One region of the Rhodoferax saidenbachensis genome, then DNA from elsewhere that is predicted to be linked to it. Evidence: predicted binding sites of a transcription regulator. Region 1 holds the regulator's gene; each other region holds the start of a gene.
The links. Region 1 encodes FNR, which switches genes on or off when oxygen is low (the NO sensors DNR and NnrR bind a similar motif). Its sites were predicted from a motif close to TTGATNNNNATCAA; they were not measured.

Region 1 (10,072 bases):
TTTGGTGACCATGGGCTCCATGTATTACCTGATTCCACGCCTGTTTGGCCAGAAGCAGATGTACAGCGTCAAGGCCATTGAGGTGCATTTCTGGACGGCCACCATCGGTATCGTGATCTATATCGCTGCTATGTGGATTGCCGGTGTGATGCAGGGCCTGATGTGGCGCGCCATCAACCCCGATGGCACGCTGACCTACACCTTTGTCGAATCGGTGAAAGCGACCTACCCCTTCTATGTGCTGCGCCTGCTGGGTGGCCTGCTCTACCTGGGCGGCATGCTGATCATGTTGTGGAACACCCTGAAAACGGCTACAGCCGGGCGTGCCAGTACCGTGACCATTCCTGCCACTGCGGCGCACGCCTGAGGAGAACCAAAAATGGCCAATGAATCCAAAAACTCCGGTTTGTCGCACGAGAAGATCGAGACCAACAACTTTCTGATGATTGTGCTGATCCTGCTGGTCTTGCTGGTGGGCGGCATGGTGGAAATTGTTCCGCTGTTCTTCCAGAAGTCCACCACTGAGCCGATCAAGGGCATCCAGCCTTACACCGCATTGCAATTGGCTGGGCGCGACGTCTATGTGCGCGAAGGTTGCTACAACTGCCATTCGCAGATGATCCGACCCTTCCGCGCCGAAACACTGCGGTATGGTCATTACTCGGTGGCGGGTGAGTCGGTGTATGACCACCCCTTCCAGTGGGGCAGCAAACGCACCGGACCTGACTTGGCCCGTGTGGGTAGCAAGTACAGCGACGAATGGCACCGCATTCACTTGAACAACCCGCGTGATGTGGTCCCCGAGTCCAACATGCCGGCCTACCCCTGGCTTGAAAAGACACCGGTGGATGCTGCAGCCTTGCCCGCCCATATGCGTGGACTGCGCACCGTGGGTGTGCCGTACACCGACGAGCAGATCGCCAAATCCGTGGAAGACGTCAAGGGCAAAACCGAGCTGGAGGCCACCATCGCCTACCTGCAGGTTCTGGGCCTGGCGCTCAAATAACCCCCCAAGGAGTGCACAACATGGACATCAATACCCTTCGCTCCCTGGCCACCGTGGTCAGCTTCGTCACCTTCATCGGCATCGTCTGGTGGGCTTGGTCCAAGCGCCGTGCCGATGATTTTTCGGAAGCTGCACAACTGCCCTTCGAGCAGGACTGAACCCCGAACAAGGAATTCCCATGAGCGACTTCACCAGCAATTTCTGGCCCGTATTTATTTCGGTCATCACCCTGGTCGGCATCCTGGCCTGCCTGCTGCTGCTCTGGTTCAGTGGCAAGGCCCGGGCCATGACAGCGCATGACAACACCACCGGCCACGTCTGGGATGGTGACCTGCGTGAGATGAACAACCCCTTGCCGCGCTGGTGGGTGTGGCTGTTTGTCATCACGGTGGTATTTGCGCTGGTGTACCTGGCGCTTTACCCGGGTCTGGGCAATTTTGCAGGCCAGTTGAAATGGTCGCAGGAAGACCAGTACAGCCGCGAAATTGCCAAAGGCAACGCGGAAGTGGCACCTCTGTATGCCAAGTTCACGGCCATGTCGGTGGAAGATACGTCCAAAGATCCGCAGGCCCAAGCCATTGGTGAGCGCCTGTTCATGAACAACTGCGCGCAGTGCCACGGCTCGGACGCCCGCGGGAGCAAGGGTTTCCCCAACCTGGCGGACGCTGACTGGTTGCACGGCGGAACGCCTGACAAGATTGTCGAGTCCATCACCAAGGGCCGCATCGGCCAGATGCCTCCCATGGCGGCAGCAGTCGGCACGGCCGACGATGTGAAAAACGTCGCCAACTATGTGCTCAGCCTCTCGGGCAGTCCGCATGATTCGGTGCGCGCAGCGCTGGGCAAATCCAAGTTTGCGGCCTGTGCGGCCTGCCACGGCATGGATGGCAAGGGCAACACGGCCCTGGGTGCGCCCAACCTGGCAGACGACATCTGGCTGCATGGTTATGGTGAAAACGCCATCATTGCCATGGTCACCAATGGCAAAGTCAACCAGATGCCTGCGCAGGGCGAGAAGCTGACCGAACCCCAGATCCACGTGCTGGCCTCTTATGTGTGGGGTTTGTCCAACCGCTCGCAGGCCAAGTAGGAACCTATACACCGAGACCTTGCTTTGGTATCCCACGACGCTTCTCCCCGAACAGTGATTCCCATCGCCGTGTCACCCGACCGGGGGCCGATTGAGCCACCAGAAGGGGCTGATGCGGAGATGGTGTCGCTGTACGAGGCGCACAAGAAGATCTACCCGCGCAGCGTGTCGGGGCGTTTCACGCGCTGGCGCTGGATCTTCGTATTTCTGACCCAGATCGTGTTTTATGGCTTGCCCTGGCTGGAGTGGGGCCAGCGCCAAGCTGTGCTGTTTGACCTGGGCGCGCGGCGCTTCTACATCTTCAATCTGGTTCTGTACCCGCAGGACTTCATCTACCTCACCGGGTTGTTGGTCATCTCGGCTTTCTCGCTGTTCCTGTTCACGGCGGTGGCGGGACGCCTGTGGTGTGGTTATGCCTGTCCGCAGACCGTCTATACCGAGATATTTCTCTGGCTGGAGAAACAGACCGAAGGGGACCGCTCCGCACGCATGCGACTGGACGCGGGTCCCTGGAACTGGAACAAGGTGTGGCGTAAGAGCGCCAAACAGTTTCTCTGGATTGCTGTCGCGCTATGGACTGGCTTTACCTTTGTGGGTTACTTCACGCCCATCCACGCCCTGGGCCTGGAAGTGGTCCAGCGCAATATGGGATCGTGGGAAGTTTTCTGGACCTTGTTCTACGGTTTCGCCACCTACGGCAACGCAGGTTACATGCGCGAGCAGGTGTGCAAACACATGTGCCCGTATGCGCGCTTCCAGAGTGCGATGTTCGACAAGGACACCCTGATCGTGACCTACGACGAGGCGCGCGGCGAGCCACGCGGTGCCCGTTCGCGCAAGGCCGATCCGGTCTCGCTGAATCTGGGGGCCTGTGTGAACTGCAGCCTGTGTGTGCAGGTGTGCCCCACGGGGATCGATATTCGGGATGGGTTGCAGTACGAATGTATCGGCTGTGGTGCGTGTGCCGATGTATGCGACACCGTCATGGACAAGATGGGCTATGCGCCAGGATTGATCAAGTACTCCACCCAGAACGCAGTGGACCAGAAGTGGACGGGCAAACAGGTGCTGCGCCATGTGCTGCGGCCGCGGATATTGATTTACACCGCCATATTGGGCGCCATCGTGGTGGCCATGCTGGTGAGCCTGGCACTGCGCACGCCTTTCAAGGTGGACGTGGTGCGTGACCGCGGATCTTTGGCCCGTATCGCTGCGGGTGGGCGTATCGAGAACGTGTACCGCCTGCAGATCATGAATGCGACCGAGGCCTCTCAAACCTTCCACATTGCGGCGGGTGGTGTGCCCGGCTTGCAGGTGGCGTCCGAGCAGGATGTGACCGTGGAGTCCACCCAGTCGCGCTGGGTAGCCGTGCGATTGCAGGCACCTTTCGATGCTGCATCACCCGGCTCCCACACCATTCAGTTTGAAGTGCAGGCGCAGTCCGGTACTGCGACCGTGTCCGAAAAATCGGTCTTTATTGTTCCCCGTTAAGGAGTCGCCATGTCTGCATCCCCCCATTCCGAAGTCCGGCCTGCACCTTGGTGGAAATTCGGCCACGTCTGGCTGGTGGTGGCCGGGCCCGCGATTGTGGTGGTGGCGAGTTTCATCACCCTCTATCTGGCGATAACCCGCCCGGACCCGGTCATGGATGAGGACTACTACCGCAAAGGCGTGGAAATCAACAAGGAACTCAGCGCCGACCCGGCCAGCCTGGCGCCCGCCATGCAGGGGCGCAACCATGCCGCCACGGGTGTGCCCCGGCCGACAGATGCGCCATGAATGCCGCCACTGTCGTTTGAACAGAAAGGCGCACCTATGCTGTACAAGCGTCTGATGTGGATCATCTGGCCCGCTTTCTTGATGGCGGGCGTGATGGAAGTATTGGTGTTCAGTCTGGCTGATCCCCAAGAGCTTTCCTGGTTTGGACAACAGTTGGAGCTGTCACGCCAGACGGTCTACACCGTGTCGTTTTTCGTGTTCTGGCTGGTACTGGGCCTCGGCGGAGCCCTGACGCTGCTGCTGTCCTTGTCCGCCAAAGAAATCAACGACGTGGAGGCAGCGAAGACACCGTCTTCTTGAGGTGCGCTAGTCACAAACCTTGGGATTCACGATGTCCTTAAGGCTCTCAGCGTTGAGGATGCGCACGTGGCGCTGTTTGACTTCCACAATGCCATCGTCCACAAATTTTGAAAAGGTGCGGCTCACCGTCTCGAGTTTCAGCCCCAGGTAGCTGCCAATCTCTTCGCGCGTCATGCGCAATACCAGCTCCGACTGCGAGAAGCCGCGCGCGTGCAGCCGCTGCACCAGGTTGAGCAAAAAGGCGGCAAGCCGCTCTTCAGCACGCATGCTACCCAGCAACAGCATGACGCCGTTTTCGCGCACGATCTCGCGGCTCATGATCTTGTGCACATGGCGTTGCAATGAATTGATCTCGCGCGACAGTTCTTCGATGCGGTCAAACGGCATCACACAGACTTCGGCGTCTTCTAGTGCCACGGCGTCGCAGGTGTGGTAGTCGTTCACGATGCCATCCAGCCCCATGACTTCGCCGGCCATTTGGAAGCCCGTGACTTGGTCGCGCCCGTCCTCGGACGCTACACAGGTCTTGAAAAAGCCGGTGCGAATCGCGTAGAGGCTGGTGAACTTTTCGCCATTGCGAAACAGGATGCCGCCGCGTTTGACCTTGCGGCGGCTGGCCACCACATCGTCGATGCGGTCCAGCTCGGCATCACTGAGCCCCATGGGCATGCACAGCTCACGCAGATTGCAGTTGGAGCAGGCGACCTTGATGGTCAAGGGAGTGATAGCGATCACCTTGCCAGTCGTCTCGACTTGCGCAGATTTTGGCGCGGCCGCTACAGAGCTAGGTTTGGCGTTTTCAAGCATGGGGTCCCCTGAGTACAAACCCGATTATGTGCTTCTTAACCTTAAGGTTCCTTGACACACGTCAATGGCATTTCGGACCGCCTGCGGCACAGTGGCTGCTCGTAGAGGAAATACCATGCAGCCCACCGTAGAACGCATACCCGATGACCTGTTGCGCCGCTTTGATGTGGCAGGGCCGCGCTATACCTCGTACCCCACCGCAGACCGGTTTGTCGAAGCTTTTGGCGCCGACGACTACGCCCAGGCACTTGCCCAGCGGCGCAGCGGTGCAGCGGCGCTGGCTTTGCCCTTGTCGTTGTACGTGCACATACCGTTCTGTGAATCACTGTGCTACTACTGCGCCTGCAACAAGATCATCACCAAACACCATGACCGTGCCACCGCCTATTTGCGGTACCTGAGCCGCGAGGTGGACCTGCACACCGCACTGATAGGGCGCGGGCAAACGGTGAGCCAGTTGCACCTGGGCGGCGGTACCCCCACGTTTTTGAACGACGGGGAACTGCGGGAGCTCATGGACATGCTGCGCCGCAGTTTCAACTTTGCGCCAGGTGGTGAGTACTCCATTGAGGTAGACCCCCGCACCATTGACGTGAAGCGGCTGGACACGCTGGCTGAGTTGGGCTTCAACCGCCTGAGCTTTGGGGTGCAGGACTTTGACCCGGCAGTGCAAAAGGCGGTGCACCGCGTGCAGCCGGCCGAGCAGGTGTTTGCGCTGGTGGAGGCGGCACGTGTGCGCGGCTTCGAGTCCATCAACGTGGACCTGATTTACGGCTTGCCGCAGCAAAGCCCCGAGTCGTTTGATCGCACGCTGGCCCAGGTGAACCAGTTGCGCCCCGACCGCATCGCCCTGTACGCCTATGCCCATTTGCCAGAGCGCTTCAAGCCCCAGCGCCGCATTGCCACCGTCGAGCTGCCCAATGCCGCAGCCAAGGTGTCCATGCAGTCGCGTTCGCTGGCGGCATTTTTGTCGGCCGGTTATGTGTACGTGGGTATGGACCACTTTGCCTTGCCCGATGACGCACTGGCCGTGGCCAAACGCCAGGGGCGCCTGCACCGCAATTTCCAAGGCTACAGCACACAGCCAGACTGCGACCTGATCGGTCTGGGCGTGTCGTCCATAGGGCGCATTGGCGCCACCTACAGCCAGAACGCCAAAACCCTGGACGAGTATTACGATTTTCTGGACCAGGGCCGTTTTCCCGTGGTGCGTGGTTTGGCGTTGACCCGCGATGACATCCTGCGCCGCGCCGTCATCATGGCGCTGATGTGCCAGGGCCAACTGCTCTACGAATCGATAGAACTCGCGCACCTGGTGGACTTCAAGTCCTACTTCGCTGCCGAACTGGGAACTCTGCGCGAGATGGCGCAGCAAGGCATGGTGGTGCTGGACGACGCGGGCATCCAGGTCACGGCGCAAGGCTGGTTCTTTGTGCGCGCGCTGGCCATGGTGTTTGACCGCCATTTGCAAACCGACCGTACCCGCGCCCGGTTTTCCAAGATCATTTAGCATGCATCCATGCAATCTTCACTGGCGCTGACTGCACTGCTGATGGGCTTGGTCGGCGGCCCCCATTGTGTGGCCATGTGTGGCGCCGCCTGTGCAGGCATCGGTCAAGCTGCGGGTCCGCGCAAAAATTCCGCACTGCTGACCTTCCAGGCCGGGCGGGTGCTGGGCTATTCCGCTTTGGGCGGACTTGCCGCTGCTTCCATGCAAGGCTTGGGTTGGCTCACCGTGCAATCTGCGGCCTTGCGCCCGGTGTGGTCGTTATTCCACGTGGCTGCCATGGTGCTCGGTTTGGTCTTGTTGTGGCAGGCACGCCAACCGGTATGGCTGGAAGCCACGGGCCGCAGCATCTGGGCCAAGGCACGCGCTTTGGGCAATGGCTGGGGCCGCGGTGCGCCGCTGTTGCTGGGCGGCCTGTGGGCACTCTTGCCTTGTGGGCTGTTGTATTCAGCGCTACTGGTGGCGGCCATGGCCGGTAGCGTGCTGGACGGCATGGCCGTGATGGCCCTGTTTGCACTGGGCACCAGCGTCACCATGACGGCGGGCCCCTGGCTCTGGCTGCGCCTGCGTGGCAACGTTGCGGGGCAGGGCAGCGGTGCCTGGGGGGTGCGCCTGGCCGGTGCCGCCCTGGCGGTCAGCTCGGCATGGGCTTTGTGGATGGGGCTGGTGCACAATCAAGCTCCCTGGTGCGTACCCCAGTGAACGCCCCATTCACTCTTCGAGGACAGTTCCTGACATGGATAGTTCTGTACTTGCGTCGGAAGCCTTGCGACTGTTGGAGTTGCAGTCGCTGGGCATCCTGGATACCCCCGCGGAGCAGGCTTACGACGATTTGGTGAGCCTGGCCGCCTACATCTGTGACACCCCGATTGCGCTGATTTCCCTGATTGATGAAGACCGCCAGTGGTTCAAGGCCCGCGTTGGTCTGAACGATATGGAGACCCCGCGAGGCATGGCCTTTTGCGCCCACGCCATCATTGACCCCGAACATGTGATGGAGGTGCCCAACGCGCTGGAAGACCCGCGGTTTGTGGACAACCCGCTGGTCACTGGTAATCCGGATATCCGCTTCTACGCGGGTGCGCCTCTGGTCACTGCTTCCGGTTCGGCCTTGGGCACGATCTGCGTGATTGATACGGTACCGCGCAAACTGACCGAGGCGCAAAACAAGGCGCTGAAGGCGTTATCGCGTCAGGTGGCGCAACTGCTGGCCTTGCACCGCGCCAACACCGAACTGCAACTACTGACGCGCCTCCAAAGGACACGCCAGCAGGAGCTGGAAGAACATGAAAAGCAGTTGCAGGAAGAAAACCATGCGCTGGCCCAGCAGACTGTGATGGATGCGCTGACCGGCCTCAAAAACCGCCGTGCGTTTGACCGCATTCTGGCCAACGAGTACGCACGTTCCATGCGTGCGCGCTCTGGCATGGCGTTGCTGATGGTGGATGTGGACCACTTCAAGGCCTACAACGACCAGTATGGCCACCAGGCCGGTGACAAGGCGCTGCAAGCGGTGGCTGCAGCGATCCAGTCCCAGGCGCGCGCCTATGACCACGTGACGCGTTACGGCGGTGAAGAGTTTGGCGTTGTGCTGCCCGACACCCACCTGGCCGACATGCGTGCCGTGGCCGAACGTATCCGGCTGGCCGTGCAGTCGCTGACGGGCCTGCACCGCCCGGTGACGGTGAGTGTGGGGGCCGCCCTGTCGGATCCGATGGCCTCGCCAGCTTCGCTGGTGGAGCGGGCCGATCAAGCGCTCTATCAGGCCAAGCTGAATGGTCGCAACCGGGTGCAAATTGCACTGTAGGTGTGCTTGGTGTGGGCCATGTGGATGGGCCGGTGCACCAACAGGCTTCGTGCGGCAAGCCGCTCTGCGTCACAGTTTTTAGCCGTGTGCGCTTACCGCAGTACCAGCACCGCAATGGTGGTGTGTGTCAACACATGCTGGGTTTCACTGCCCAGCAGCAGGCGTTTGATGCCCTTGCGGCCATGGGATGCCATCACGATCAGGTCACAGCGGTGCTTTTTGGCCGCCGCGATGATGGAGTCGGAAACAATGTCGGATTTGATGGTCACTGCCTTGGCCTTCACGCCTTTGGACAGGGATAGCTTTTTGACGGCATCCACCACCGCCTGGCCTTTGTCGACCCACAGCTTTTCCACGCGGCTGACGTCTATCGCGTCCACGGCAATACCCCCGTCGAAGTAACTCATGGGGTAGCGCGGCACCACATTCAAAGCCACCAGCTCTGCGCCATTGAGCGCTGCCAGCGCGACGGCGCTGTTGACGGCCTTTTTGGACAAGGTGGTTCCATCGGTTGCAACCAGAATACGTTTGAACATGAGAGGCTCCTTTTCAGGCGAATGCCTGTGTGGATTCAGTGTGACCGCAAGGCCTACTTCTGTCAGTGTGTTACCACACATAGGCACGAGCTCCTTCAGCGCCGAACCAGCGTATGACTCGCGCTTTTGAGTGCTGCTAGATTTTTTAGCTAGTTGATATAGTCCGCTCGATAGAACTTTCAAGTCAACAGGGAGGACCGAATGGTGTTTGAGATCAAAGATCTGACGGGTCTAGGTAAGCCGCTCACAAAATTGATGGATGTCGCATCCAAAGGGTTGGGGGTTTTATGGCGTCCACAGGCAATTCGTCGGGAAGCTGATGCGAGGGCCTACGAAATTCAGACGATTGCAAAAGCTCAAGCGAACGCGGAAGTTACTCGAAGAAACATTGATATTGATGCTTCACTGTCGCGGATTCAAGAAATTTCGACTGTAAATCCCGAACTTGCAGAGCGCGCAAGACAGCGTTTACTAATTCGTGAAGTTGAAGGTCAAAAGAATCTCGAAGCAGTAGTCGAACAGGCTTATGTCGCCTTACCTTTGTCAGTGTCTGAAGCCCCAGTAAATGAAACCTGGAGGCGAAAATTTTTTCAAGAAGCCGAAAATGTGTGTGATGAGGATATGCAGCTTTTGTGGGGGAAAATTCTCGCTGGTGAAGTCAGTTCACCTGGGACATATAGTCTTCGTACGCTGAGTGTGCTTCGTGAGTTGAGCGCACATGAGGCAGAAACATTTAGGACTGCTTGTTCAATTGCAATGTCGGATGGTTCTATTGCAATACCTGGGGACGATTTGAATTCTGCGTTAGTTCCTTTTGGGATTGCGTATGGAGATTTGATTCGGCTGCGTGATGCCGGTCTAATGACCAGTGGCGACTCTCTCAAAAGAACATATAAGTCGCCTTCTTTAGATGATTCTGACGGGCCGAAATTTGCTTTCCTCTCAAACAATGGCATCTCTATTCAATTGAGTGTTCCGCCTGGCGGCTTAATTCAATTTCCTACTGTTCTTTTCACCTCCGTTGGACGTGAGCTACAAAGGCTAATGAGTATTTCGCCAAACCAAGCGTATTTCAGCGCCCTGGGTAATTTTTGGCGCATTAGGTCAATCAATGCAAAGCGCAGTAGTGAACTCACTCAGAGTGAGGGAGTCGTGGCCCAGACTTTTGAGCAAGATTTGTAAACTAATTCGGTGGCCAGCGCATGAATGTTGAGGCACCGCAGAGTAGGGTGTTGAATGA
Region 2 (10,072 bases), 1.2 Mb from region 1:
CAAGCCAGTGTAATTCAGAGCGACAATTCCCCCATGAAACTCGCTACTTACAAAGACGGATCACGCGACGGCCAGTTGGTGGTGGTGTCGCGGGACCTCGGCCACGCCCAGTACGCCTCCCACATCGCCAGCCGCCTGCAGCAGGTGCTGGATGACTGGAACTACCTTTCGCCCCAATTGCAGGACGTGTACGACGCGCTCAACAGTGGCCGCGCGCGCAATGCCTTTCCGTTCGATCCTGCCCAATGCATGGCGCCGCTGCCGCGTGCCTACCAGTGGGCCGACGGTTCGGCCTACCTGAACCATGTGGAGCTGGTGCGCAAGGCGCGGGGTGCCGAGGTGCCCGAGAGCTTTTACACCGACCCGCTGATGTACCAGGGTGGTAGCGACGACTTTGCCGGCCCCTGTGACCCCATCGTGGCGGTGAGCGTGGACCACGGCGTCGACTTCGAGGCCGAGGTGGCCGTGATTACCAGCGACATTCCCATGGGCTGCCCGGCGGACCGCGCGCTGGACGGTATTCGCCTGTTGATGCTGGTCAATGACGTGAGCCTGCGCAAGCTGATTCCCGACGAGTTGGCCAAGGGTTTTGGTTTTGTGCAGAGCAAACCGGCTACCGCGTTCAGCCCGGTGGCCGTGACGCCGGACGAACTGGGCGACGCCTGGGCCCGGGGCCGTGTGCACCTGACCCTGCAAAGCACCTGGAATGGCCGCAAGGTCGGCCTGTGCGAGGCCGGGCCGGACATGAGCTTCCACTTTGGCCAGTTGATCGCCCATCTGGCCAAGACGCGCAATGTGCGCGCCGGCTCCATCATCGGCTCCGGCACGGTGAGCAACAAGGGCGTGGAGAAAAAGGGCCGTGTGGATTGGCCCAATGGTTACAGCTGCATCGCCGAGAAACGCGCCATGGAAACCATCCAGGACGGCCAGCCGGTGACCGAATTCATGCAGTTTGGTGACACCATTCGTATCGAGATGAAGGGTCGCGATGGTCTGAGCATCTTCGGCGCGATTGAGCAGGAAGTGGTGCCGCTGAAGAAAGTCTGAGGCGCCGCGGCTCCGCAGATCAGCCCCGCAGTTGCACCGCGAACGTCTTGATGCCGCGCAGGATCATTTCAATGGCCACCGACACCAGCACCAGGCCCATCAAGCGTTCCACCGCAGTCACAAGGCGGGAGCCAATGACGCGCTGAATGCGCTCGGCGGACACCAGCACCACGGCGCTGACCAACATGGTCACACACAGCGCACCAATCCACTCCAGACGGCGCTCCGGCTGCTGCGAGACCAGCAGCAACACGGTGGCCAGCGCCGAAGGGCCGGCGATCGCGGGTACGGCCAGCGGCACGATCAGGGGCTCCACCAGTAGTTCGGCCTCGCCCAGACTGGGGGGCGGAAATACCATGCGCAGGGCGATCAGAAACAAGATCACGCCGCCACCGATCTGCAACGCCAGTTCGGAGAGGTTCATGACGCGCAAGAAGCCCTCGCCGACAAACATGAAGGTCAGCAGCAGCGCAAAGGCAATCAGGATTTCGCGCAGGATCACCAGCGGGCGGCGCTGTGGTGCGACGTGTTTGAGCGCGTTGGCAAAGATCGGGATATTGCCAATCGGATCCGTGATCAGGATCAGCAGAATGGTGGCCGACAGAAAGGTGTAATTCATCATGGTGCGTACAGCGATTCGAGTGAACGAAAGCCCTTGACCTCCATCGGGTTGCCAAACGGGTCCAGAAAAAACATGGTCCATTGTTCTCCGGCTTCCCCTGCAAAGCGCACTTGCGGCTCCAGGACAAAGGCGGTTTGGGCGGCCTTCAACTGCTCCGCCAGTGTCTGCCAGTCGGGCAGGGCCAGCACCAGACCAAAGTGTGGCATGGGTACCAGGTGCTCGCCCACATGGCCCGTGCGTGCGGTCTTGAACGGTTCGCCCAGATGCAGCGAGAGCTGGTGGCCAAAGAAGTCAAAGTCCACCCAGGTGGCGGTACTGCGGCCTTCCTGGCAACCCAGTACACCGCCATAGAAAGCCCTGGCCGTGTCCAGGTCGGTGACATTAAAAGCAAAGTGAAACAGGCTGCGCATCCCCGCAGGATAGCAGCCCCGCACGGGTTCAAATCAGGCCTGTTCGGCCTTTTCCTGGCAGTGGATACAGCGGGCGGCTTCAGGGGCTGCATGCAGGCGGGTGGCGGGAATTTTCACGCCACAGTCGGTGCATTCGCCATAGGTGCCCGCAGCAATGCGCAGCAGGGCGGCGTCAATCGCGGCAAGTTCTCCGGTTTCGCGTGAATCCAGGGCGAATTCCAGTTCCCGCTCACTGGCAACGGTTGCACTGGAGTCTTCGCGTCCGGCGAAGTGGGCGGCCGATGCCTCCGCGCGGCTCACGGTGCCGCCGCGCAGGGTCGCCAACTGCCCCAATAAGGTGGTGCGTTGCTGTTGCAGCAAGGACTGAAAGGGTGTGGTGTCGTGGATGGGCATGGTGTGGGCTTTAGGGTATGGACAAGCCACCATGGTGCGCCTTGGCCGAAATTTGTCCTTGACGCGGGTCAATCTTCGGGCACGGGACTGCGCCATAATTCGCCCATGCCCGCGCTGCAAACCTTACGAAACGCCCGCACCCTTGCCCTGGGGGTGCTGGCCTGGTTTGTGTTGTCCATGGGCGTGGCCATTGCCTCGCCCGTGGTCAAGCCGCAGACACTGACCCTGGTGTGTTCGACGGCCGGTGCCGTCAAGTTGGTGGCGGGCAGTGACGATGGCGCCACCCCGGCCGCTCACCAGACGCTGGATTGTGTGTTGTGCCTGGCTTTGGGGGCGCCGCCTGCGGTCCAGCTTCTCGTTTCCACACCGGTCCATGGTGTGGTGGTTCCGACACCCGTGCAGTCTGCTGCGGTTGTCTGGCGCACGGCTGCGCCGCTTCCCGCCCGCGGTCCGCCCGCAGCCTGACGCGGGTGCTGCAGGTCTGTACCTGCAGGTCCCTCCCCCTTTCTCTCTCTCTCTCTCTCTCTCTGCATCGCCGTTGATTGCGTGCGCCGGTTCCCGTGATGGAACGCGCGGCGGGCGCCAGCGGTCCTGGTTGTGTCGTGTGGCGCACTGTGCCGCATTCTTGAAAGAATCCCGTTGTGAACTCTCATTTTGCTCTCAAATTAGTAGCTGCTTGCGCAATATCCATGTGGGCTGCGGCCTCTTTTGCCCACATAACTTTGCAGGACGGCGCCGCCGCTGCCGGAGCGGGTTACCGCGCCACCCTGCGCGTCGGGCACGGCTGCAATGGCTCGCCCACCACGGCGATCCAGGTGCGTATTCCCGCCGGCTTCAACGGCGCGCAGCCCATGCCCAAAGCCGGCTGGACGCTGAGCACACGGGTGGGCGCGCTGGAGCAGCCCTACGAATCCCATGGCACGCGGTTTGCGGAAGGTGTGCTGGAGATCACCTGGACTGCCAACGGCCCGGCCAACGCGCTGCCCGATGCCTATTACGACGAGTTTGTCCTGCGGGGCACCACCCCCACCAAACCCGGTCCCCTGTGGTTCAAGGTCACCCAAGTCTGCGAAAAAGGCAGTACGGCCTGGACCGACGTTCCCGCCACAGGTACCTCTACCAAGGACCTGAAGTCGCCTGCCGCCCTGCTCGAAGTGCTGGACATCCAGGCCGCTGGCGGCCATAACCATTAACCCCACCCGTGAACCAAGGAAAAACCATGAAACTGACTGTTATCGCAGGTGCTGCATTGCTCACCGCTGCCTTCTCAGGCGCTGCACTGGCGCAAGTTGCCGAAGTCAAAAACGCCTGGGCCCGCGCGACGGTGCAGGGGCAAAAGGCCTCGGGCGCCTTCATGCAAATCACCGCCAAAGAGAACGCCACGCTGGTGTCTGTCTCGTCGCCTGTGGCCGGTGTGGCCGAAGTGCATGAAATGAAGATGGAAGGCGATGTGATGAAGATGCGTGCGCTGGACAAGGGGCTGGCCCTGCCCGCAGGCAAAGCGGTGGAGCTCAAGCCCGGGGGGTACCACGTGATGCTGATGGACCTCAAGGTTGCCCTGCAAAAGGACACCACGATTCCTCTGACGCTGGTGTTCAAGGACGCCAAGGGTGTTGAGTCCAAATCCGAGCTCAAAGTCCCCGTGACCACGGTCGCACCCGCAGCCTCTGCATCACCTGCTGCCGCAGGCGCCCACAAGCACTAAACGAAGCCGACCGTGACACCGCGCCAGCACCGGCCACCGCTGCACCGCCTTTGGGCGGGGTGGCTGGCTGCGCTGTTGGTGCTGTTTGCCACACTGGCACCCACGGTGTCGCACGCGCTGGCACTGGGCAACGCCATGCCGGGCATGGAGATATGCACCAGCAGCGGGCCCCAAACCCTTCCTGCCGATTCCCCGGCCGGGCCGGAGGCTGTCAAACATCTGGTGCATTGCCCGTTCTGCCTGCAATCCACAGACCAGGCCGTTCTTCCGGCTTCGGCGGTTGCCTACCTTTTCCTGCTTCCGGGCGAACTGTCGCAAGCCCTGGCCCTACAGGTTTTCTTCTACGAAAAACGGGCCTCACTCACGCCGCCACCGCGCGGCCCCCCTGCGTCGGTGTGACCCCCTGAGCTGATTTTCGGGTCGCCCATGCTGCAGGCATCTGAGCCTGCGCATATCTGCATGCGCCCGATGTCGTGTGCGCCGCGCTGTGACAGCCTGGACGCCATCCTTTTCACACCTTCTGGATTCTGACGATGCAAACTTCTGTTGCGCAATCGCCCGCGCGTGCCGCGGGCTTCCATGCCACCGCCTGGCGATGGCATTTTTATTCCGGCCTGTATGTGGTGCCGTTCCTGTTCATGCTGGCCGTGACCGGCCTGGTCATGGTGTTTTTCACGGGCTTTCAGACCCGGCTGGGTGCTCCTGTTTATGTGTCGGCTCAGAACCGGGTGCTGGCCGTGACGGCCCAAGCCCAGGCTGCCCTGGCGTCAGTGCCGGATGGCACGCTGAAGGAATACATCGCACCGCCTGCCAAAGATCTGGCGGCGTGGTTTGTCGTCATGCAGGGCGAGCAGGCGCATGCGGTGGCGGTCAATCCCTACACCGCAGAAGTCCTCAAGACCGTGGACAAGGGCAACACGGTGTTTGCCTGGGCCGAAAAGATCCACGGCACCCTGCTGCTCGGCGATGTGGGCGACCGCCTGATCGAGATCGCAGCCGGACTGGCGGTGGTGATGGTCGTGACCGGGCTGTACCTGCACTGGCCGCGTGGCGGTAGCCGCTGGGCGGAGGTGCTGGTGCCCAATCTGCGGGCCAAGGGCCGTATCTGGTGGAAGTCGCTGCACGCCAGCATCGGTTTCTGGCTCAGCATCGTGCTGCTGGGCTTTTTGTTGACGGGGATGTCCTGGACCGGCATATGGGGCGCCAAATATGTGCAGCCCTGGGCGACCTTTCCGGCCGTGAAGTGGGATGCCGTGCCCCAGTCGGACGCGACACATGCGACGCTGAATACGGCGGGTGTGCACGATGTGCCCTGGGGTCTGGAGCAAACACCTTTGCCCCAGTCGGGTTCGTCCGCGGGTGTACTGGGCGTGGCTGCGGGTGAGCCGGTCAATCTGGACGGCATGGTGAATCTGGCCACCCGTCTGGGCTTCTCGGGCCAGTTCCATATCAACCTGCCGCAAGACGCCAACGGGGTCTACACCCTGTCGGCCGACACCATGAGTGGCGATTTGAAGAACCCCACACACGACCGCACGGTGCATGTGGACCGCTACACCGGCCGTGTGCTTGCCGAAGCCGCTTTTGCCGACTATTCGCCGGTCGCCAAAGCGATGGCGGTGGGCATTGCCCTGCACCAGGGCGACCTGGGCCTGTGGAATGCCTTGCTTAACGTCGCGTTTTGCGCGGGTGTGGCGTTTTTGTGTGTCAGCGGCATCGTCATGTGGTGGAAGCGCCGCCCTGCGGGTGCCGGTCGCCTCGTGGCGCCGCCGTTATCTGCCGGGGCGCCACTGTGGAAATCCGGCGCTGTGGTGATGCTGCTGGTTGCAGTTGCCTTTCCTTTGTCTGGCGCCGTATTGCTGGCGGTGGTGTTGCTGGACTGGCTGGTGATTGGCCGGTTGCCTGGCTTCAGGGTCGTGCTGAGCTGAGATTGCGCAAAAAAAGGGGATTCCACACCTGCCGTTCGGGTTTGAACCGGGTCGCCAGACGTCGCGCATTGGGGTAAGCTGTCATGACGGCTTACCCCGCCACATTTGGAGACACCATGAGCGATTCAGACACCGCAGGTTTTGGCAAATTCGTCCCCGGATTCGACTTTCTGCAAAACCTGGCCAAAGGGGCGAGTAACAACATTCCCCAAATGCCCAACCTGGGTAACTGGGTCGCCCCCACGCTGAACGTGGAAGAGTTGGAAAAACGCATTGAAGAGCTCAAGAATGTGCATTTCTGGCTGGAGCAAAACTCGCGTGCGCTGGGCGCCACCATCCAGGCGCTGGAAGTGCAGAAAATGACACTGGCCACGCTCAAGGGCATGAACTTCAACATCGGTGACGTGGCCAATGCGCTCAAGCTCAAGGCGGCGGATTCGGTGGCCTCCAGCGTGCAGCGCGTGACCGAACGCGCGGCGTCCACCGCCAAGACCATCTCTGATGTCACCGGTGCGGGCAAACCCACCAAAGCCTCCAAGTCCGCTGTGGCGGGCATGGTGGATCCGCTGAACCTGTGGGGTTCTCTGACGCAGCAGTTCCAGCAGATTGCGGCCAATGCCGTGAAGGAAGCCAGCACCAAGACGGCGGTGGACATGACCAAAAACATGGCCACAGGCCTGGCCAAGGAAGCGCTCAAGTCTGCCACTGCCGCCAGCAAGAAGTCTGCAGCCAAACGCACAGCGGCGCGCAAGTCACCCGCTCGCAAGACCAGCGGGCGTTAGCCCGTACAAGCCTCCGTTCGTTCAGAGGGGCGCTGCATGAAACTCTTTCCCTATGCCCATGCCACCCATCCGCAGTGGCAGATGGCCTGCGCACTGGTGCTGGCGCAGCTGCGTGCCCAGATGGCGCTGCACGGGTATGCGTCGTCGCCCACACTGGCACTGCTGTACGTCACCGACCATTACGCCGGTGATGCCCAGGACATCCTGGAGCATCTGGGGGCCGAGCTGCCACTAGTCACCGATTGGTCGGGCACTGTAGGCGTGGGCATTGCCAGCAACAACGTGGAGTACTTTGACGAACCCGCCCTGGCCGTGATGTTGTTGGAGCTGCCCAGCGACCAGTACCGCGTGTTCTCCGGTGTTGCGCCGCTCGGCTTGGGCTTTGAGGCGCACACCGCGCTGGTGCATGCCGACCCGGCCACCGCCGACCTGGGCGAACTGATCGCCGAGATGGCCGAACGCACCGGCTCGGGTTACCTGTTCGGAGGGCTCTCCAGCAGCCGTACCCGCAGCCTGCAATTCGCCGTGGCCGGTGACGGCAATATCCAGGGCCATGGCAGTGCCAGCGGCGTGTTCAGCGGTGGCCTCAGCGGGGTTGCCTTTCGCGCCGACGTGGGGCTGGTGTCACGCGTGACCCAGGGGTGCAAGCCGGTGTCCAAAGTACGCACCGTGACCGAGGCAGATCACAACGTCGTGGTCACCCTGGATGGTGAGCCGGCGCTGGATGTCATGCTGGCCGATCTGGCGATTTCCCTGGAGCAGCCGCAGCAGGCGCTGGAAGTGGTGCGCGCCACGCTGGTGGGGCTGGTGCAACCACAGGCCGAGCAAGCGCCGGGTGTGGGTGCTGTTGCGGCAGTGCGCCAGACGGGCGATTTCGGCAGCGAAGTGACCGTGCGCCACATCATTGGTCTGGATCCGGGTCGGCGCGGCATCGCCGTGGCTGACCACGTGGAGGAGGGTGCCCAGTTGGCGTTTTGCCAGCGCAATGTGCATGCTGCGCGGGCCGATCTGGTGCGCATTTGTGCAGAGATACGCGAGGAGCTGGAGCCGCAGGAGCAGGCGCTGGAGACAGCCCATGCAGTGCAGGCTTCGGAGATCGATGCTGCGCCCCATCCCGCGCGCCGCATTGCCGGTGCGGTGTACGTGAGCTGTACGGGTCGTGGTGGTCCGCATTTTGGCGGCCCCAGTGCCGAACTGCAAACCGTGCGGCGTGCGCTGGGCGATGTTCCGTTGGTCGGTTTTTTTGCAGCGGGCGAGATTGCCCATGCGCACTTGTACGGCTATACCGGCGTACTCACCGTTTTCACGGCGGGCCCTTGAGGGGCCGCTATTGTTTGCAACCGTTTCGCTAAAAAATATACGAGGAGTCGCGCGGTGAGTCTTTCCAATTTCAAAATCGGTGCCAAGCTGGGCATGGTGTTTTTTGCCTTGGTCGTTGTGACCGCCATGGCCGGAGGTTTTGCGCTGTCGCAGCTCTCCAAGATCAACGACAACACGGAAGACATGGCCACCAACTGGATGGCCAGCATCAAGTACCTGGGCCAGATGCAGGGGCTGCTCAATGACATGCGGCGTGCCGAACTGCAGCACGTCCTGGCCATCAGTCCAGAGGGTAAAAAGCCCGAAGCCGATCGTATGGCAGCGAGCAAACCCAAGCTCGAAGAAGTGGGAAACAAGTTCCTGGCATTGGTGGATTCACCGGAGGAGAAAGCGGCCTGGGATGCTTACACCAAGGGCCTCAAGACCTACTACGAGACCAACACCAAACTCCTTGCCTTGTCGGATATAGGCCCCGCAGAGATTGACGCCACCAGTCGCTATTTGCGAGAAGACTCTCGCACCGCGTTTCGGGCCATGTTCAAGAGCATCGATGACATGTATGTATTGAATGTTCATGGCAGCGACCAAGCCCTCAGTGCGGCGCAAGCCACGTACGCGGGCTCGCGCGGCGGTGTCATTCTGTCCATAGCAATTTCTATTTTGCTGGCCGTGGCGTTGGGCTATTGGGTCACCATTCAGATCACCCGCCCCCTTGCCGCCGCCGTCGTGGCGGCCCAGGATTTCGCCGAAGGCAACCTGACCACCGCTTTGCAATCCCAAGGTAAAGACGAACCCGCGCAGTTGCTGCAGGCCATGGAAGGCATGCGCGCTAGCCTCTCCCGTGTCGTCGCCAACGTGCGCACTGGCTCTGAATCGGTAGCCACCGCCAGCGCCGAAATAGCCCAAGGCAACAACGACCTGAGTGCCCGCACCGAACAACAAGCCTCTGCGCTGGAAGAAACCGCGGCCAGCATGGAAGAACTAGGCTCCACCGTCAAACAAAACGCGGACAGTGCCCGCCAGGCCAATCAACTCGCCATGAACGCCTCTACCGTCGCCATCAAGGGCGGCGAAGTGGTCGGTCAGGTGGTCGAGACCATGAAAGGCATCAACGAATCCAGCCGCAAGATCAGCGACATCATCAGCGTGATCGACGGTATTGCCTTCCAGACCAACATCCTGGCCCTGAATGCCGCGGTGGAAGCCGCCAGAGCGGGCGAACAAGGGCGCGGCTTTGCGGTGGTGGCCAGTGAAGTCCGAAGCTTGGCCGGCCGTTCTGCCGAAGCCGCCAAAGAGATCAAGAGCCTGATCGGCGCCAGTGTGGAGCGGGTGGAACAGGGAACTGCGCTGGTCGACCAGGCGGGCACCACCATGACCGAGGTGGTCAGTTCCATCAAGCGGGTGACTGACATCATGGGAGAGATCAGCGCGGCCAGCAACGAACAGGCTTCTGGCGTCGCTCAGGTAGGCGAGGCGGTGACCCAGATGGACCAGGCCACGCAGCAGAATGCGGCGCTGGTGGAAGAGATGGCGGCAGCGGCATCGAGCCTGAAGACACAGGCCAACGAGCTGGTGCAGACCGTGGCAGTGTTCAAATTGGGTGCCGGCGACAGCCGGGGTGGCCCGCCCAAAGCGCAGGTGCGTGTTGCCCAGAGCGCACCATTCAAAGGTGATGAGCGCCGCACCGACGTCAAACCCGCATCGGCGGCCAAACCGGCCCTGGTCAAAGCCAAGGGGCTGGTAGCCCCCAAGGTGGCCCCAGCCCCTGCGTCCACACCAGCACCCAAGACCAGCACCAAGGTCACCCCGGCGGGTGGGGATGATGACTGGGAAACGTTTTAAATGGATATGCGGGGTAGGCTCAA
Region 3 (10,072 bases), 1.6 Mb from region 1:
CCTGCACAGAACCCTGCTTGGCAAAGGCCATGGGCAACAGGGCGTTGCGCGCGTCGTCACGCAGCTCGCGGGTTTCTTTCTTGCCCGGTTTACGCCCGGTGGTGGCGGTGATCTGCTCCACCTGCTCCTGCACGCGGCGTTTGACCACGGAGCCCGGCACCGCCTTGACCTCCACCATCAGTTTGAGCAGCCACTGGCCACCTACCACCTCAACCAGTGCGCCGTGGGCCTCGCCACGCGGCGCCACCCAGCCGACCGATTTTTCCTGCGAGGCACCGCATTCCACAAACCGCCCATCTTCCAGCGCTGCTTCCAGCGCTTCCACCGCCATGGTCCAGGGGGACACCATGCGGTACATCATCAAATTCTTGAACACACAACACCTTTTCTTTGCGAGGCCGTATTGTCAACGCTGCGCGCCAGATTTATTTCCTGAAACTTTACAAAGCATTGTTGGTGCGCAATCGGGCAGATACATACAACGGCCAAACTGACTCCCATCTGAATGCGATTCCCGCAGCAGAGCGACCTTTAAAAGGATGTCACCATGAAACCCGTTTTTAAATCTCTCGTGCTCGCCGGCCTGATGGCCAGCGCCGGATTCGCGGCCTATGCGCAGACCGCTCCCGCTGCCCCCGCAGGCACCCCACCCGCCCGCATGCAAGACGGTGGCCGCCACCGGATGGACCCGGCCAAGATGGAACAGATGATGGCCAAGCGCAGCGCCGAGCTGAAAGCCAAGCTGAAGATCACCACCGCCCAGGAAGGCGCCTGGACCGCGTTCACCACGGCCATGAAGCCACCAGCCCGCGACATGCAACCGCGCCCGGACCGCGCCGAACTGGCCAAACTCACCACACCCGAACGCATTGACAAAATGCGCGCATTGCGCGCCCAGCACACCAACGACATGAATGCGGCGATGGACAAACGCGACGAAGCCACCAAGACCTTTTATGCGAGTCTGAATGCCGAGCAGAAAAAAGTGTTTGACGACGAACATGCCCGCATGGGTGAACGCCACGGCCGTGAGCAGGGCGGGAAACGGGCTCACCCGGATGGCAAGCCCACCCAACCACTAGCCAAGCCGTAAGCGTAAGGCGCCCGCGCGGCGGGCTCAGGCCAACAGGGTCTTGAGCTCGCCGCTGGCGATGAGTTTTTCCACGTCTGTGGCGCCGCCAACCAGCGTGCCTTTGACAAACACCATGGGAAACGTGGGCCAGCCGGTCCATAGTTTCAGCGCGTTGCGTTTGCGCCAGGTGTTCAAGTAGCTACCGTACTCCAGGTACTGGTAGGCCACACCGGCCGCATCCAGCGCCTTGCGCGCGCGTTTGGGCATGGGGTTGATGCCCATACCGACCACCACCACCGCATTCGAAGCAACCGCAGCCTGCACCTCTTTGACGATGTCCTGCTCGTGGGTGGCAATACGCTCACGGATCGCGGGATGAATGCTCGATTCGGCAAGAACGGGACGGGGCATCAGAAAACTCCTGCAGGTCAAACGAACCATTATGCGCGGCACATCTGACGGTTGCGCCAAATCAACCCGCGCACCGCTCCGCGGCCCTACACTGGCAGGCATGGCCCACCGCGTCTCCCTGCCCACTGTGCGCAACGTCAACCTCTGGCAACCCCTGGTCTGGCTGGGCCTGGCTTGGCGTGACATGGCGCGCGCCGGCTGGGTCAGTGTGGCCCACGGCGTGGCCATGGCCCTTGCCGGCGCCGGCATCATTGCCGTGGCGCACGACCGCTTCTGGTTGCTGGCTGGCGCACTCTCCGGTTTTCTCGTGGTGGCTCCCATTCTGGCGACCAGCCTGTACGCACTGAGCCGCGCACTGGAACGCAAGGAAAACGCCGACGCCGGCGTGGTGCTGCGTACCTGGCTGTACTGGCAAAACAGCCACGGCAACAAATGGGGCAATGACTACTGGTGCCTGGTGCAGTTTGGCAGTCTTCTGGCGCTGGCCGCCACCGGCTGGGTGGTGACCTCGGCGGCATTGATCACCCTGCTGGCCCCCGTTCCCATCCAGACGCCGCTGGATTTTGTCCACCACGTGGTACTGGCCAAAGAGGGTTGGTTGTTTGAGCTGTGGCTGGCACTGGGCGGGGTGATGGCCGCGCCCATGTTTGCCTCCAGCGTTGTCGCCATTCCGCTGTTGCTGGACCGGCGTGTGAGCCTGCTTCAAGCCGTGTTGACAAGCTGGCAGGTGGTGCTGGCCAACCCCGGCCCCATGGCGCTGTGGGCGGCACTGATCATGGGTTTTACCCTGCTGGGTCTGGGCTCGCTGCTACTGGGCCTGATTCCGGTGATTCCCATGCTGGGCCATGCCAGCTGGCACGCCTACCGGGCACTGGTAGACACGCAGGACTTGCCCGAGCGGGCACCCCTGTCGTCCCCCTATGTGCGGAGCGGGGATCGCTGATGTTCGGCTTCTCGGAAGAACAGATTGCCAGCTTTGGCCTGAGCTTCGGCGTGGGCGGCTTCATGCTCTACATGCTGTTCATCATTGGCCAGTTGGCCTGGGAATCCAAGGCCGGCAAATTTGGCACCTTTGTGCTGTTTCTGGGCCTGGCTTTTGGCATGGTTGGCTTTCTGGCCAAAATGGTCATCCAATGGGTGCTGACCCGCTGACAAGCCACAAGACGGTACCGGTTGTGCAGGCCTAACGGGCCGGTTTGATGGCCCCACCGCGCTGCAACTCGCGCAAGGCCTTGTTCAGGCGGTCCACCACATCGCGTTTTTGCATGCTTTTGGCCACCGCAAAGTACAGCGGGTCACGTGCCAGCGGCTTGGGCAGCGCCACCAGTTCACTGCGTCTGGCCTGCAGACGGGGATGCTTCTTCACCAGATAGTCCAGCCCAGGCATGCCGTGGCCAATCACGGCCGCATGCAACTGGCCCAGCAACACCTTGTTCAGACGCTCCGACGGGTCGCTGTCGCGCTCCATCACAAACAACCCTGCATCGATGGCGGCATCCACATCCGCCCCGTAACTCACGCCGAGCCCGCCACCGACCGATTTGCCTTTCAGATCGGACAGGCTGCGAAAAGCAAAGCCTTGCCCCTTGCGCACCACCAACTGCAAATCGTTGTAGTACATGGGTTCAGAGAAATCGAAGCGTTCCTGGCGCTCCGGTGTCATCGACAGGCCGATGACGGCACCTTCGCCACGCTGGGCATGGTCGTATGCGCGTTTCCAGGGGTACAGGCGCACCTGGTATTCGTCGCCGGTCTTTTCGCTGATACGCCGCAGGAGATCGACCAGGGTCCCCGCCGGCTCCCCATGGAGCAGGTAGGTACCCGGTGCATAACCGTCGCCGCCAAACACCAGCAGGGTTTCTGCGCGCGCAGTACCCGACCACAGGCCCAGGCAGAGCAGCAACTGGGCAAATACACGCACGGTCATCTGCAGATCAACCCAAAGGCCGGATACCGATCAGCAGTCCATGCAGCCAGAAGGCAAATACGGCCCAGGCAACCCCACCTGCCAGCACTGTCAACAGCGTGCCACGCACCGTGCCTGCCGGGTACTGCGTACCCTGAGCCCGGTCACGTCGACGCGCGGCAATGAAACTGGCCGCGGCCCACGCCAGAAAACTGCCAAACAGCAGCACATGGGCCACATTGCCATTCGCCATCAAATGCGCCAGCGCCCAGGTCTTGATGCCCAACAGCAGAGGATGGTGAAAACGGGCCTTGATGCTGTTGCCAGGCACACAGGCTGCCGCCAGCAGCACAAAGGCAAGTAAGGTCAGCAGCGCCGCCAGATGGCGCATGCCCACCGGGGGAACCCATAGCTGGATGGGTGCCTCACGGGCCATGCCAAACCCCCAGACAACCAGGCCAAAACCCAGCAAGGACAGCAGACCGTGAACGGCGTGGTACAGCCGCTTCCCACTCCCGGCCAGGGTGCGGGTGCGCCAACCATCAGCCACGATGCGCACCGAATGCACACCCAGAAATATCAGCAGCCCCAGAACCAGTGTTGTCATGGCCAATGTCCTCGCAGATCAGGCACCCAGCACCCGGTTTTTGCCCGCGCGTTTGGCCAGGTACATGGCCTGGTCGGCCCGGCGGATCGCGTCACCACCACTCTCTTGGGGGGCCAGCTGTGCGACGCCAGCACTGAAGGTGATCAGTATCTTTTCTGTACCGGCCAGGAAAAACCGCTTCGTGAGTTCGCGCTGCAACCGTGTCATGGCCTCAATGCCCTTGTCCAGTGGTGTGTCGGGCATCAGGATGACAAATTCTTCACCGCCATAGCGTGCCAGGGTGTCCTGCGGTCGCATGCTTTCGCGCGCAACCGTCGCCAGATGGGCCAGTGCCGCGTCGCCTGTGGCGTGGCCCATGGTGTCGTTGAGTTTTTTGAAGTTATCAATGTCCAGCAAAGCCATGCACAAAGGCGTTTCCTTGCGCTTGACGGTGGACAACTCCCGCTCCATCGCCTCGTCCAGTCCTTTGCGGTTGAGCGTGCCGGTGAGAGTGTCATGGCGTGCCTGGGTGCTGACACGGTCCAGTTCCTGGTGCAGTTTGGCCACTTCGGCATCCGTTGCCATGGCACGTACACGCATGGCATGCAGTTCGTCGCGTGATTGCTTGCTGTCTTGTGCCATGCCGCGGGTTGCGCCTACCACATCCTTGAGGACAGGGGCAATTTCAGCCAGCGTCTTGGCTTGCTCGATCAGGCGTGCACTGCTTTCGAGTTTTTCGTAAAACACACCCGAAGACGATGCCATTTGCGACAGGCGGTCAATAAAAGCGGCCAACATTTCGCGCATCTCGTTTTGCGCCTGCACGGCCCGCTCTTTGGCATCTTTCTGCTTGAAGATGACATCCTTGAGACGGCGCTCCACATCGTCCAGGCGACGCAGCGTAAGCGGTGGTGTAGAGGCACTCATCAGTGCATCCATCTGACCTTTGAGCCACTGTTCGTCCAGGCTCAGATCTCCAATATTCTCAAAAACCAGGTGCAGCAGCTTGAGCAGCGCATCCTTGATTTCGGCCTGGTCCTCTGCCGCAAAGGACAGGCGGTGGCTGTAATTGACCAGCATCTGTTTGACGTTTGCCAGATCGGCACCTGGCTGGCGCAAGGCGGTCAGCAAGGCTTCTGTCTGTTCCGTAAAACGTACATCGTCGTTACCCAAAGCCGGTTGGGAATACTCGATCATGCGACCGATCTGCGCCATGAATTCAGCCGTCAATGCCGGTGCAGTGGCGCCACCAACTTCATCGTCCACAAGACTGATGGGTACGCCGGGCGTACCGTTTCCCGGTGGTGTAACAGGTACAAAACCACCGTAAGCCACCAATGCGGTTTTCACACCTTCCCAGTTCAACCGGTCAATGGCGTATTCCAGCAAACCACGCTGCTTTTGCTGGCCCGGTGTCTTGGTGGGCAAAGCCTTGGCAATGTCGCGCAAGGTGTCTGCCGGGAACGGCGGCATGTGGGGAATGCCCGCAATCTCGTTGTAGAGCGTCTGGTAATTGGAAGGGGTGGGAACCAGCTTGCGTGCAGTCAATTGCTTGAGTGTTTCGCGCGCAATTTCAAAAGGTTTTTTGTCACTCATGGCGATGCCAGAAAGGCCCTCACTGCAGCCACTGTTGTTTGCGGATCTTCTTCGTGGGGCACATGCCCCAGTTTGTCAAACACCACCAATTGCGAACCCGCAATGTCGCTTTCGAAGCGTTTTGCATTGTCCGGTGGAATCAAGCGGTCTTTGGCACCCCAGAGTATGAGGGTTGGCAGCTTGAGTGTCTTGATTTGTGCTTCATCACCACTGAAACGCTGCTCAAACCGCTTGGACAAAGCCTGGCGGTTACCGGCACGCAGCGTCATGTCGTAGTACCGGTCCACCAGATCAGGCGTCACCCTGGATGGATCCCCATAGACATTGCGCAAACTGCTCTGGATAACACCGCGCGGCAACACATGCTCCATCACACTGCGCACACCGGGCATACGCGCAATGCGAAAACCGATAGGAACGGAAACCGACTGGATCGGGTAACCCGCTGCATCCACCAGTACCAGCTTGCGGATGCGCTGGGGGTGGGCCACGGCCGTGGCCCAGGCAATCTGTCCACCCAGTGAATTGCCAGCCAGCACACAGGACTGAATGCCCAGCTTGTCGAGTACCGCCGTCACAAAACGCACGTAAGCCGCAATGGAATAGTCGTTTTCTGGGTTAGGACCGGTCAGACCAAAGGCCGGCAGATCGAAACGGATGACACGGCGTTGTTTTGTCAGATCCTGGGCCCAGCCATCCCAGGTGTGCAGGCTTGCCGAAGTACCGTGCAGCAGCACGATGGGGTTGGGGTCATTGCGTGGACCTTCATCCCGCAAATGCACTTGCATGCCAGCGACGTCAACAAACTGCGAGGGTGCAGGTGCCCAGCGCACGGACAATTCCTGCACTGATTTGTCCGGTGCCCAGGTCGCCACCACGCCGGCCAATGCAAAAACAAACAGGGCAACAACCAGGACGCCCACGATACGAAGTACAAGTTTCATGGATGGAACTCTACACGCCTCTTTCTGCGACTTGTCAAAGAATAACCCTGTGCATAGTTTTCGCATAAGCCAAGGCTTATCCACAGGACAACGCCCAAAACCAAAGTTATCCCTTTTCCGGGTACAGACCGGAAGCACCCTCGCGCACACCCTTCAAAAGTATGCAAGTCCTTGATTTGACAAATAAAAAGAGGCTTGTCCACAGCGCAGTGCTTCCCTTATCTACTACTACTATGCTTTAAATAAGAAAAAGAAGAGATAGAGAGAACAACTCCATCGTTCCAATTTATTTTTCTTCCGTTGTGGTCTGCCACAAACCCTTGCAAAGAAGCTGTGTGCCGCAGCCGTTTTGCCAGTGCAATCAAGTAAGATTTGCCGTTGCCGAAAAACGGCTTTCTCCCTGCCATTCCACCCGTCTCACCGCCCGTTTTACCTTCCATGCCCGTTTCTCCTGCAGCGCCATCCCAGAGCCGTGAGCCTGCATCTTTTGAAATCAAAAGCGCCCAACTGCCTTTGGTGGCCTTGCTCATCAAGACCGGGCAATGGGCGCAATTGGTGCGGGAACTGCAGCAGCAATTTGGCCCCGCGGGGGAAAGCCCGGATTTCTTCGACCACGATGCGCTGGTCCTCGATTTTTCCCAGCTACCCGCCGATACGCCGCCGCCGGACTGGAAACCTTTTTTGACCGAGCTGCGTGCCTGCCGCCTGGTGGCGGTGGCTGTGCGGGGTGCCAGCCCTGAATGGCTGGAATCTGCCAAGACCTTGGGCTTGGTCGAAGCACCTGCCGACACACCGCGAGCACGCACCAAAGTACACGCCACCGAGACCGTGGAAGTGGTCAAGGAAGTCGTGCACGAGGTGGTGCGTGAAGTGCCCGGCCCGGCCACCATGGTGGTCGACAAGCCGTTGCGTTCGGGTCAGAAAATTTATGCGCGGGGCGCGGATCTGGTGGTATTGGCCATGGTCAACCAGGGTGCGGAGGTGGTGGCCGATGGCAACATCCATGTCTACGCACCGCTGCGTGGCAAGGCCATGGCAGGTGCGCGTGGCAATACCAATGCGCGTATTTTTTCGCTGTGCCTGGAGCCCGAGCTGATTTCGATCGCCGGGGTCTACCGCACCAGTGAAAACAAGCTCGCACCCGATGTGCAAGGCAAAGCCGCCCAGGTGCGCCTGAGCAATGACGGACAGGACAAATTGATCATCGAACCGCTCAAGGTTTGATGGCCCGTATTTTTATTTGGAAAGACATTCACCCATGGCAAAAATCGTTGTAGTTACCTCCGGCAAAGGCGGCGTGGGCAAGACCACGACCAGTGCCAGTTTCGCAACCGGCCTGGCCCTGCGTGGCCACAAGACCGCTGTGATCGACTTTGACGTGGGCCTGCGCAATCTGGACCTGATCATGGGTTGCGAGCGCCGCGTGGTGTACGACCTGATCAACGTGATCCAGGGCGAGGCCAACTTGAACCAGGCACTCATCAAGGACAAGCAGTGCGACAACCTCTACGTGCTCGCTGCTTCGCAGACACGCGACAAGGATGCCCTCACGCAAGAAGGCGTCGAGAAGGTGCTCAATGACCTGAGCGCGATGGACTTTGAGTTCATCGTGTGCGACTCCCCTGCCGGCATTGAAACCGGTGCGCTGATGGCCATGCATTTTGCCGACGAAGCGCTGGTGGTGACCAATCCCGAAGTGTCTTCCGTGCGTGATTCGGACCGTATTTTGGGTATGCTGGCCAGCAAGACCAAACGTGCCATGACGGGTGCAGACCCGATCAAGGAACACCTGCTGATCACGCGTTACAACCCGGCCCGTGTGGATCAGGGCCAGATGCTGTCGCTCGAAGACATCCAGGACATCCTGCGTATCAAGCTCATCGGTGTGATTCCCGAGAGCGAATCGGTGTTGCAGGCGTCCAACCAAGGCGTGCCGGCTGTGCACATGCAGGGCAGCGATGTATCCGAGGCCTACAAGGATGTGATCGACCGTTTCCTCGGTGCTGACAAGCCCATGCGTTTCACAGAAGCGCCCAAACAAGGCTTGCTGAAACGCCTGTTCGGAGGGAAATAAGCCATGGCTTCCCTTCTGTCATTTTTTCTCGGTGAGAAGAAGTCCACGGCCAGCGTTGCCAAAGAACGCCTGTCCATTCTTCTGGCCCATGAGCGTTCCGGTCGCAATGCGGCGGAACCCGACTACCTGCCCGAACTCCAGCGTGAGCTGGTGGCGGTGATTAGCAAGTACGTCAAGATCAATCCCGCCGACATCAAGGTTATCCAGGGCCGCCAGGACAATCTGGAAACGCTGGAAGTCAAGATAGAGCTGCCCGACGGGCGCTAAGACACGCCGACCGTTGCGCAATCGCTATGGTATTCATAGCTGTTTGCGCATGTCCTGTGCGGGCTAGAGGCCTATTTGGCTTGTAATCAAGCCAGTGTCAAGCGCAGCAGCGTGATTTCGGATGGCGCACCAAACCGCTTGGGCGGACCCCAGTAGCCGGTGCCTCGGCTGGTGTAGACCCAGAGGTTGCGCAGCTTGTGCAACCCCGCAGTAAACGGCTGCTGGAACTTCACAAAATACATCCAGGGCCAGAACTGGCCGCCATGCGTGTGACCACTGAGCTGCAGGTCGAACCCCGCATCGGCCGCGGCGTCGGCGCTACGCGGCTGGTGGGCCAGCAGCAGTTTGAATCCTGCGGGCGCATCGGCCATCGCGGCCCGCGGGTCGCTGCGGTGGCCCTCGTCAAAGTGGTGGGCCGTGTAGTCGGCCACACCCGCCACCACCATGGTGGCACGCGCTGTGTCGCTGTGGTGGTCGATGACCACGTGTTCGTTCATCAGCACCGTCAGGCCCAGGCCGCGCAGTGCGTCTATCCAGCTGTGCGCGCCCGAGTAGTACTCGTGGTTGCCAGTGACAAAAAAGGTGCCGTGGGTGGAACGCAGGTTTGCGAGTGGCGCCACGTGCTGGTGCAGTTCTTTCACGCTGCCATCGACCAGATCACCGGTGATGGCCACCATGTGCGCATCCAGGCCGTTGATGCGCGCCACGATGCGTTGCAGGTACTGCGTCTTGATCGTGGGGCCTACATGTACATCGCTGATCTGTGCGACGGTAAAACCATGCAGCGCCGCGGGCAGGTTGGTTATAGGCACATCCACGCGAACCACCGCGGCAGTGCGCCGTGCATTCCAGAAACCCAGCACGGTGATCAGCAAAGCCAGGGGCGGCAGTGCCAGCGCCGTGTCGGTTTGCCAACTGGCCAGGTCGAAAACACCCGGCCACACCCAAGCACCCACGTGGGCCACCAGCAGCGCGGCCTCACGCACCAGGGTCAGCACAAACAGCGAAGAAAACAGGCCCATGCACAGCAAACCAGCCCATGTCAGCACCGTGGTCAGCGGCGGCCGCGCGACGCGGCGTGCCAGTACCCCCATGGGCATCAGCAAGGCCGACAAAGCCAGGCCCACCCAGAGTGCCCCGCCCAGTACCGGGGCTAGCAAAAATAAATCGGGCGCTACGCGCCAACCCACAAAAGCATGCAGGAACAGGGAAAGCA

Region 2: a site for FNR is predicted at 2,531-2,544, ahead of RS694_RS02070 (TraR/DksA family transcriptional regulator). Genes of this name have one in related genera too.
Region 3: a site for FNR is predicted at 1,535-1,548, ahead of RS694_RS00115 (DUF2189 domain-containing protein). Genes of this name have one in related genera too.

Annotation. Positions count from the first base shown of each region.
Region 1 is NZ_CP019239.1:1,633,555-1,643,626, forward strand. It holds gene ccoN (cytochrome-c oxidase, cbb3-type subunit I) at 1-367, shown strand, start outside; gene ccoO (cytochrome-c oxidase, cbb3-type subunit II) at 380-1,006, shown strand; gene RS694_RS07815 (CcoQ/FixQ family Cbb3-type cytochrome c oxidase assembly chaperone) at 1,027-1,164, shown strand; gene ccoP (cytochrome-c oxidase, cbb3-type subunit III) at 1,185-2,096, shown strand; gene ccoG (cytochrome c oxidase accessory protein CcoG) at 2,166-3,587, shown strand; gene RS694_RS07830 (FixH family protein) at 3,597-3,875, shown strand; gene RS694_RS07835 (hypothetical protein) at 3,912-4,175, shown strand; gene fnr (fumarate/nitrate reduction transcriptional regulator Fnr) at 4,182-4,901, opposite strand; gene hemN (oxygen-independent coproporphyrinogen III oxidase) at 5,098-6,492, shown strand; gene RS694_RS07850 (sulfite exporter TauE/SafE family protein) at 6,502-7,191, shown strand; gene RS694_RS07855 (sensor domain-containing diguanylate cyclase) at 7,226-8,296, shown strand; gene RS694_RS07860 (universal stress protein) at 8,389-8,832, opposite strand; gene RS694_RS07865 (DUF2806 domain-containing protein) at 9,034-10,014, shown strand.
Region 2 is NZ_CP019239.1:423,446-433,517, forward strand. It holds gene RS694_RS02055 (fumarylacetoacetate hydrolase family protein) at 34-1,047, shown strand; gene RS694_RS02060 (MarC family protein) at 1,067-1,666, opposite strand; gene RS694_RS02065 (VOC family protein) at 1,666-2,079, opposite strand; gene RS694_RS02070 (TraR/DksA family transcriptional regulator) at 2,113-2,472, opposite strand; gene RS694_RS02075 (DUF2946 family protein) at 2,578-2,937, shown strand; gene RS694_RS02080 (YcnI family copper-binding membrane protein) at 3,162-3,665, shown strand; gene RS694_RS02085 (copper chaperone PCu(A)C) at 3,692-4,177, shown strand; gene RS694_RS02090 (DUF2946 domain-containing protein) at 4,190-4,576, shown strand; gene RS694_RS02095 (PepSY-associated TM helix domain-containing protein) at 4,711-6,105, shown strand; gene RS694_RS02100 (PhaM family polyhydroxyalkanoate granule multifunctional regulatory protein) at 6,222-6,887, shown strand; gene RS694_RS02105 (FIST signal transduction protein) at 6,924-8,207, shown strand; gene RS694_RS20970 (methyl-accepting chemotaxis protein) at 8,262-10,049, shown strand.
Region 3 is NZ_CP019239.1:11,982-22,053, reverse strand. It holds gene RS694_RS00130 (recombination-associated protein RdgC) at 1-376, opposite strand, end outside; gene RS694_RS00125 (Spy/CpxP family protein refolding chaperone) at 548-1,093, shown strand; gene RS694_RS00120 (glutaredoxin) at 1,118-1,483, opposite strand; gene RS694_RS00115 (DUF2189 domain-containing protein) at 1,584-2,426, shown strand; gene RS694_RS00110 (DUF2788 domain-containing protein) at 2,426-2,635, shown strand; gene RS694_RS00105 (substrate-binding periplasmic protein) at 2,667-3,410, opposite strand; gene RS694_RS00100 (NnrU family protein) at 3,418-3,996, opposite strand; gene RS694_RS00095 (GGDEF domain-containing protein) at 4,015-5,571, opposite strand; gene RS694_RS00090 (alpha/beta fold hydrolase) at 5,568-6,515, opposite strand; gene RS694_RS20320 (hypothetical protein) at 6,734-6,955, opposite strand; gene minC (septum site-determining protein MinC) at 6,954-7,739, shown strand; gene minD (septum site-determining protein MinD) at 7,774-8,589, shown strand; gene minE (cell division topological specificity factor MinE) at 8,593-8,856, shown strand; gene RS694_RS00070 (metallophosphoesterase) at 8,943-10,072, opposite strand, start outside.